Regions from separate parts of the Marinobacter lacisalsi genome, predicted to be linked through region 4. Evidence: predicted binding sites of a transcription regulator. Region 4 holds the regulator's gene; each other region holds the start of a gene.

Region 1 (2,181 bases), on a different contig from region 4:
CGCGCGACCAGAGTGTAGCCGTCCATCTCGGGCATCTCCACATCGGAAATCACCATGGAAACATGGTCGGTCACCTTGCTGCCGTCAGCCACGAGGCCCTGCAGGTAATCCAGCGCCTGTTTGCCGTCGTTGCGGGATTCCACCTCCAGCCCGATGGCGGTCAGGCAGCGGATCATCTGACGCCGTGCCACTGATGAGTCGTCCACCACCAGGACCGGTCTGGACGCGCTGCGATCCCGGGTATTCTTCGACAGAATGTCTTCGGCGACGTCTTCTTTCAGAGGTGAAACCTCCGACAGGATCTTTTCCACATCGATCACTTCCACCAGGGCATCGTCCATGCGGGTTACCGCCGTCAGATACACCTCACGACCTGCGCCTTTGGGCGGCGGCAGGATATCCTCCCAGTTCATATTGACGATACGATCAACACCGGAGACGAGGAAGCCCTGGGTGCGGCGATTGTATTCGGTAATGATCACAAAGCTGGTCGCAATCTGATCCGCGGGCAGTGCCGGGCCCCGGATGGCCATGGACAGGTCGATGATGGGAATGGTTTCACCACGGATATGGGCCACGCCCCGCACCATGGACCGACTGTTGGGAATGGAGGTCAGTCTGGGGCACTGCAGCACTTCCTTGACCTTGAACACGTTGATGCCATAGAGCTGCCTGCCCTGTAGCCGGAACAGCAGCAACTCCAGGCGGTTTTCCCCTACCAGCTGGGTGCGTTGGTTAACACTGTCAAGGACGCCTGCCATTTGAAACTCCCGAAAATGGTTATGGCAGCTTACCGGCTTGTGTCCGTCGGCAGATCCGGGAACGGCACGGTAGTTGCTTCATTATGATTGACTGGTCAGAACGTGGTTAAAGCGTCAGAAACCCGACGCGCCAGCCTGACACATGCACTGCCTACACATTGTAGCGTTGCTTGCGGCTAGCGTGTGTAACGGCTGGTATCCGGGAAAGTTTAGAGTTTTTGATGACCGGATTGGCCCGGCCGCCGATCACGTTTCCTGACACCTTTTCAGACAGCATAGGACAAAGCCGGCTCAATGCGCATACTTCTGCCACTCGTGCTTATCGTTATCCAGGGGACCACGACCGCCCTTGCGGCAGCACAAACCGGCCCGGACGACATCGTCGGCGCCGGCCGCGCGTTCATGGAGCGCTACGCCGGGGAGCTTGAGTCGCAAGGTCTGGAGGCGGAATACGCGCTTGGCAGCCTGGACCCCAGACTGTCACTGGCACCCTGTGACGACGACCAGATTGCCGTGGAATTCAGCAGTGACCCGATGCAGAGTACGCAGCCGTCGCTGCTGGTTTCCTGCGAGGGTGAACGCCCCTGGCGCATGTACCTGTCCGTGTCCCTGGATATCTACGGTGATGCCCTTGTGGCGGCACGTCCGCTGAACCGTGGCGACCGCATCAGCCAGTCTATGGTGACCACCGAGCGGATCGTGGTAAATGCCATCCGCCAGGGCACCATTACCCGCCCCGAGAATCTGATCGGGCTGGAACTGAAGCGCCCGGTCCGGGCCGGAACGCCGTTCACCCCCCACCTTGTGACCAGCCCCGATGCCGTGTCCCGCGGTGACCATGTTATGATTACCGCACGCAGCAAGGCTTTCGCCGTCCGTACGCGGGGCAAGGCACTGGGCAATGCCCGGGTCGGTGAGCAGGTACGGGTGGAGAACCTGTCGTCTGCCCGCACGGTACGTGCCCGGGTGGTCGCCCCCGGGCAAGTGGAAATAGCCATGTAATGATCGGCAAGGGCCTGCCAGTAACGGCAAACCATTGCCGTCGGCAGCCCCTTTAAGAGGCGGAGAGTGAACAGTGTCACTCCGCTACAGAAAGATGAACAAAGTTTTACTCAAGAAAGGGCCCGACCCGTCGATAAACGGGTAAGAATCAAATTTCGCCCGCCACGGAGCGGCACATTGCAGAGAAGGTATCGTCATGGCAGTTAACTTTAACGGGATTGGCAACAACCAGGTTAACTCCCCCACAACCAGCACCGACAAGGCACCGAACGCCAAAAGTGGAAACCAGTCGGCCTCGACCGAACAGGCGTCACGGCAGGCACCGGCGGCCCGTGGGGAGAACGTCAACCTGAGCAGGCAGGCCAAGGAGCTCAGGCAGATGGGAGATAAACTGGAGAGCTATCCGGAAGTGGATGAC
Region 2 (2,181 bases), on a different contig from region 4:
ATACCGGGGCCAACCCCAAGGGCATCCGGCGGATTACGGTGTGGGGCAACCATTCCTCCACCCAGTTTCCGGATCTCAGTCATGCCACCATCTATGGCGAGCCGGCGCTGCCGCAGGTGGAAGAGAACTGGTATCAGGAGCAGTTTATCCGCAAGATCCAGAAGCGTGGCTCGGCCATCATCGACGCCCGGGGGCATTCCAGTGCAGCCTCAGCGGCCCAGGCCATCCTCAATCACATGCATGACTGGATCAACGGTACCCCGGAAAACGACTGGGTGAGCATGGGCATTGTCAGTGACGGTAGCTATGGCATCGAGAAGGGCATTTTCTATTCCTTCCCGGTTCGCTGTGACTACGGCCGCTACCAGATCGTGCAGGGGCTGGAAATCAGCGACTTTGCCCGTAGCCAGATGCAGGCTACTGAAACGGAGTTGCTGGAGGAAATGCAGACCGTGGCCGACCTGCTGCCGCAGGAGACCGAGGCGTCCCACAAGAATCTGTCCGTCTGCCTGCGTTCAGGTATTACCCTCTACGACGACGGCATTTCGCTGCCGGAGCAGTTCCTGCAGACAGACAGGGTGCGATAAGGAAAGGAATTACCGGGGCCGGAAGGTGGCCCCGGGGTATTTCACTCTGGCCGGGTGTCAGGCAGCGCGCTGTCGACGACGAGCCAGGCCAAGTCCGAGCAGGCCGGATCCCAGCAGCAGCAGGGTGCCGGGTTCGGGAACGGGCAGGTAGTCTATGGTCAGGGTAGAGCGGTCGATGTAAAAATCACCCCAGATAGACCCGAGAGTCACCTGGTAGGAACCATCGGCAACCGAGTCAAGTCCCACCTGGTAGCTGTAGGCGCCTGTGTCTACTTCACCGATATCCCAGGTGCCGTCTTCACCGAAACCAATGGCTTTTTCCCAGTTCACATCGTCCTTTTTCTTATAATGACATTCCATGCTCATGGAAGACCAGCTCCAGGAGCACTTGGACTTGTACCATTCCTGGTCGTCGCGCAGGTCCAGGGTCAGTACGGCGCCCAGTATGGAGTCGGCTGGTGGATTGAAGGTGTAGTTGTGGGTCCAGACCAGGTAGTCCGTCGGGCCGTCAAGCTTATTGACGTCGCCATAGTGCGAATAGTCCAGGTCGCCGGTGGGGTTCGTTCCGGTCGCGGAAAATTCGGTAATGTCTTCCAGGGTTATGACTGCAGCGTTTGCAGTGGAAATGACGCTTGTCAGGAGCGCTGCACCGGCTAGAAAGGTCAACATTTTATTCATTATCGAACTCCATGAGTATTTTTTTGCAACAGATAATTGCATCCATTCTGTGAAAAGCAAAAATTCGGCCAGAAATTTAAGGCCATGTTTTTGTTAAGCTTTCATTTGATTCGATAGCTTAAGTGTAAGCAAAGTCGACACTAATTATGCTCCCTGGTGGTTATCTATTCGTCTGTGGAGCAGGCGCATTCCGCGTTGTCAGGTACAGCCCCACCAGTATCAATGCGCCACCGGCCAGGTGATACCAGCCGAGACGTTCATCAAGGAACACCCAGGCCAGGACGGCGGCGAATACCGGTACCAGGTACATGAAGATGGCGGCCCGGGCCGGGCCCACGTTCCAGACGCCGTGGTTCCAGAAGGCATAGGCAAGAATGCCGGGGAAAACGGCCACATAGATCAGAGGTGGCAAGGTGGACCCTGAGAGTGTGAAGCCACCTGAGATCAGCAGCAGGTCGATCAGGTAAACGGGTGTCAGCAATGCGGTACCCAGGGCGATCTGGAGGGTGAGAAAGGTCATGGCGGACAGCGGGATCGACAGGCGCCGCAAAAGCACAGAAAAGATCCCCCAGCTGATGACCGCCGCCACCATGACCAGGTCCCCCGGTGACAAGGACAGGCTGAGCAGCCGTCCCAGAGTTCCCTGGGCAATGACCATCAGTACGCCGGTCAGGGCAACGGCAATGCCAATAGCCTGCGCGGGTCGGGTTCGTTCTCCCAGTAGCAGGAAGGCCAGCAAAGCCACCATGATGGGGATGGTGGAATTGATCAACGCAATGTTGATGGCGGTTGTGGTGGTGGCAGCCAGGTAGAGCAGAGTGTTGAACGAGGCCACGCTGAACAGGGCCAGCACGAGCACGCGGGGCCAGTGGTCGCGTACCACTGACCATTCCTTGCGGACTTTGGGAAGCGCCAG
Region 3 (2,181 bases), on a different contig from region 4:
CTTGCCCACCATGGCTGATGCCTGCAGGGCCTGGGTGGAACGGAACTCGCCCACCACGCTGTTCACCGTGGAATTCAGGCCCTGCATTTCCTCCAGCGAACTGAACTGGGCCAGGTCAGCGATGAACTCACCGTTGCCCTTGGGCTCCAGCGGGTTCTGGTTTTTCAGCTGGGCGATCATCAGTTCCATGAACTCATTCTTGCCCAGATCGTCACTGCCAGTGGCTTTGTCGTCCTGCTTGGCCCGGTACTCCGCCAGCACGTCCGTGGTTGCATTGGTGGTATTTACTATGCTCATTGGTCAAATCCCCGAACAAGAATCACTGGCCGCTTACTGCTGCCCCAGGGTCAGCACCCGCTGCATCATCGACTTGGCAGCGTTCATCACATCCACGTTCATCTGGAAGCTGCGTGATGACGACATCATGTCCGCCATTTCCTCCACCACATTCACATTCGGGTAGAACACATAACCCTCTTCGTTGGCCGCCGGGTGGTGGGGCTCGTAGCGCATCTGCAGATCTTCTTCGCTCTCGACGATACCCTCAACGGTGACGCCGCGTCCGTTGTCCTCGCCGAACGCGAAGTGGCCGCTGGCCTGGTCCGGGTTCAGCATCTGCTGCTGGATGGCGGCAAATACCGGCTTACGGGCCCGATAGGTCTCGTCGATGCTGGAGCTGGCTGTTTCCGCATTGGCAATGTTGGACGCCGTGGTATTCAGTCGCAGTTGCTGTGCGGTCATACCAGAGCCGGCAATATCAAAAATATTTCCCAGGGACATATCTGTTCTCCTCTATACCCGAAGGCCGGCTTACTCGCCCTTGATGGCCTTGCTCAGGCCGGAAAATTTGCTGTTCAGGAACTGGAAGCTGGCCTGGAAGTCCATGGCGTTGCGCATATAGCGGGTCTGCTCCTGCTGGGCATCCACGGTATTACCGTCAATGGATGGCTGGTGCGGAAGGCGATACAGCAACTCATTGGCAGAGCCCGTGCCCGAGACGTCCATATGGGACTGATGCGTGCGTTCCATGGACAGCCCCTGTGTGGATTCGGTTGCCTTGTCGAGCATGGACTGGAAATCCACGTCCCGGGCCTTGAAGCCGGGGGTGTCTGCGTTGGCCAGGTTATTTGCCAGTACTTCCGCCCGGCGGCTGCGGGCAACCAGTGCCTGCTCGTGAATACCCAGCGCGTTGTCGAAGGTGATTGCCATGTTGCCTCCAGTAACTGCATCTCCCTGCCGCCTTTGCCGGTCAGGGAACGTTTGCAAGTAACAAAGCAATCAGGATGCCAGAGTCTGAAAAAATATTTTATTCGTTGTTTTTCAGTGAGATGGAAATCCAGGAGGGTCTAAAGCTAAACGCTGCGGGGTACCTGTGAAGAGAATGCGGCAAGCCCTTTCCTTCAGCTTGCCGGAACGTTGAGAAAGCAGGATCAGCCGGGCCAGTCCTCGACGAACTCCGACACCGCCGGACGTGGCACTGCGGGTTTCGGGGTATCCACCGTGCCGGTGTAGATAAACCCGACAATGGACTCATCTGCAGACAACCCCAGCCCTTCACGGACCTGTGCACTTTCCGCCACAGCGCCGGTCCGCCACATGGCACCGTACCCTTCGGCCTGCAACGCAAGTTCCAGGTAGGCGGTAGCGGCGGCGCAGGAGTATGCCTGTTCATGGGCGGGCACCTTGGGGTGACTGACCGGTGAGGCGATGGCCACCAGCATCATGGGCGCCCGCAACGGCGACTTGCGCAGCTTCTCCCGCTGAGCGTCGGTGGCGTCTTCCGGGGCGCTGGCTTCAAATAGCTCACCCAGGCGCTCAAGCCCCGCCCCTTCAACCACCAGGTACCGCCAGGGGCGCAGTAGGGCATGGTCCGGGGCCCTGGCCGCGCAGGCCAGGGCAAGTTCCAGCACGTCCCTCGGCGGGGCCGGGGCTTTCAGCCGGGGCTCCGAGCTGCGATCAAGAATTGCCCTGATTATAGTATTCATGGTCAAACGCCGTCTCCCAATGCAGGGGGCAAAGCCTCGCGCGTTGTCCGCCTCTGGCTTTGCTGTTAATCTCAACCGTCAGATTCAGTCAGGTTTTCGGCAGGAACCGTAACCGCCGCCATAATAAATAACAAGGGAACCCCACTGGATCCCCGCTATCGTATCAGTCTTCCACAGGGACGGAGCATGTCAGGCT
Region 4 (2,181 bases):
TCGCCACCGACCACATGCAGCGTGGCCTCTGCAATCTGGCGCACTTTTTCCACTTCCAGGGTGACCTGACAATTACTGATGTGATCGAAGTGGCGCTCGAGCTTTTCGAATTTTTCGTTGATGTAATCCTTGAGGGAGGGAGTCAGTTCAACGTGATGACCGGAAATATTCAGTTGCATGGGCTTCTCCTGTTTGTATCAGACCCGTATGTTCAGACCAGTCGTTTCCGCTCGTTGGAGGGCGGAATGTGCATGGCTTCACGGTATTTTGCCACCGTTCGCCTCGCCACCTTTATGCCCTGCTCTCCCAGCATGGTGGCAATCTTGCTGTCACTGAGCGGCTTTTTCGGGGTTTCCGCCGCAATCAGTTTCCTGATCATCGCACGAATGGCCGTTGACGAACATTCGCCGCCTTCCTCCGTGCTCACATGGCTCGAGAAGAAGAATTTCAGCTCGAAGATGCCGCGGGGTGTGTGCATGTATTTCTGCGTGGTAACCCGGGAAATGGTCGATTCGTGCATTTCCACCGCCTGGGCGATGTCCGAAAGGATCAGCGGTTTCATCGCTTCTTCCCCATGGTCCAGAAAACCCTGCTGATGTTCAACTATTCGTGTCGCCACCTTCAACAGGGTTTCGTTACGGCTCTGCAGGCTCTTGATAAACCACTTCGCTTCCTGCAGCTGATCCCGCAGGTAGGTGTTGTCGGCACTGCTGTCGGCCCGCCTTATAAGGGAAGCATAGCTGGCATTGACACGAATGCGCGGGGCAATTTCCGGGTTCAATTCCACCCGCCAGCGCCCCTTATCCTTGCTTACGATCACATCCGGAATAACGTAATCCGGCTCGGAGCGGTCCAGAGTATTGCCGGGGTGGGGGTTAAGCGCGGTAATGACCGCCAGCACCTCCCGCAGCTGATCCTCCTTGAGGCGGCTGCGGCGCAGTAATTGCGCGTAGTCCCGGTTACCAAGCAGATTGATGTAGTGGGTAATCACCAACCGGGCCTTATCCAGCCAGGGAGTATCAGGCGGCAGCTGGTTCAGCTGGATCAGCAGGCACTCCTGCAGATCACGGGCAAAGACCCCGGGCGGGTCAAAGTGCTGCAGGCGATGAAGAACGGCCTCTACCTCGTCCCGCTCCACCGGGTCTTCGTCTTCCTCGTCCATCAGGCCGGAATGGATTTCATCCAGGTCTGAGGTCAGATAGCCACGATCGTCCACCGCATCCAGCAAGGCGTGGGCAATGGCGCTGTCCCGATCACTCATGGGGGTGAGGTTCAGCTGCCATTCCAGGTGATCCTGGAGGGTTTCGGTGGTCGGGCTGCGGCTTTCAAAGTCGGAATCGTTGTCGTCCTCGCCCCGGGAAGCGGGGGCGGGGGCTGTCTGATAGATGTCATCCCAGGCGGTATCCACCGGCAGATCATCCGGAATGGTGTCGGCGCTGTTGTTCTCTGCCGACCAGTCGGATTCTTCCCAGCTGTTGTCGACCTCGGAGGCCGTGGCCGATTCGGCCTGATCCCGATCATCCCGGTCCTGCTGCTCCCGGTCGGAATCGGACGCCTCCGCGTTCTCTTCCTCTTCGGGGGTTTCCAGCATCGGGTTGGAATCCAGGGCCTGCTGGATTTCCTGTTGCAGGTCGAGGGTGGAAAGCTGGAGCAGACGGATCGCCTGTTGCAGTTGCGGGGTCATCGTGAGGCTTTGACCCATCTTTAACTGTAAGGAGGCTTTCATGACCATGGTTTCACATCCATCACCCTTCTGAGGTAACCGTAACGCACCAGTGGACAAAACCACTGACTCAGCTCAAAAAATAGCTGAAAATCAACAAAAAAATCAGCGTTACCGGATACTTGGAAATAACAAGCAAGTTCTTTGCCGAGTGTACCCCCTTGATGCTGGCAACACAATTGCAGGGGTGTCGGTGTGTGTTCCAGTGTGTAAAAACCGCCAGGGGCGGTTGTTGTCCTCGGCAGGTCAGAGCCTGAACTCATCCCCCAGGTAGACTTCCTTGACCTGCTGGTTGGCCAGGACCTCGTCGGCCGAGCCGGACGCAATGATATGACCGCTGCTGACGATGTAGGCTTTTTCGCAGATATCCAGCGTTTCCCGGACGTTGTGGTCGGTGATCAGTACGCCGATGTTCTTGTCCCGCAGGTGACGGATAATCTGCTTGATGTCACTGACAG

Evidence for each region. Region 4 encodes sigma-54, which starts transcription at its own class of promoters, with help from an activator protein. Its sites were predicted from a motif close to ANTGGCATNNANNTTGCTNT; they were not measured.
Region 1: flgA (flagellar basal body P-ring formation chaperone FlgA) is a predicted target of sigma-54. The motif match lies at 822-841, and genes of this name have one in related genera.
Region 2: ACFOZ5_RS02650 (PEP-CTERM sorting domain-containing protein) is a predicted target of sigma-54. The motif match lies at 1,319-1,338, and genes of this name have one in related genera.
Region 3: flgB (flagellar basal body rod protein FlgB) is a predicted target of sigma-54. The motif match lies at 1,272-1,291, and genes of this name have one in related genera.

The regions. Positions count from the first base shown of each region.
Region 1 is NZ_JBHSDI010000011.1:105,826-108,006, reverse strand. Features, by position in the region: gene ACFOZ5_RS07935 (chemotaxis protein CheV) at 1-761, opposite strand, end outside; gene flgA (flagellar basal body P-ring formation chaperone FlgA) at 1,056-1,763, shown strand; gene flgM (flagellar biosynthesis anti-sigma factor FlgM) at 1,960-2,181, shown strand, end outside.
Region 2 is NZ_JBHSDI010000001.1:571,739-573,919, forward strand. Features, by position in the region: gene ACFOZ5_RS02645 (malate dehydrogenase) at 1-587, shown strand, start outside; gene ACFOZ5_RS02650 (PEP-CTERM sorting domain-containing protein) at 645-1,265, opposite strand; gene ACFOZ5_RS02655 (DMT family transporter) at 1,426-2,181, opposite strand, start outside.
Region 3 is NZ_JBHSDI010000011.1:21,775-23,955, reverse strand. Features, by position in the region: gene ACFOZ5_RS07585 (flagellar hook assembly protein FlgD) at 1-297, opposite strand, end outside; gene flgC (flagellar basal body rod protein FlgC) at 331-780, opposite strand; gene flgB (flagellar basal body rod protein FlgB) at 811-1,209, opposite strand; gene ACFOZ5_RS07570 (nitroreductase family protein) at 1,431-1,985, opposite strand; gene ACFOZ5_RS07565 (adenylate/guanylate cyclase domain-containing protein) at 2,172-2,181, shown strand, end outside.
Region 4 is NZ_JBHSDI010000013.1:228,939-231,119, forward strand. Features, by position in the region: gene hpf (ribosome hibernation promoting factor) at 1-179, opposite strand, end outside; gene ACFOZ5_RS11040 (RNA polymerase factor sigma-54) at 212-1,726, opposite strand; gene lptB (LPS export ABC transporter ATP-binding protein) at 1,970-2,181, opposite strand, start outside.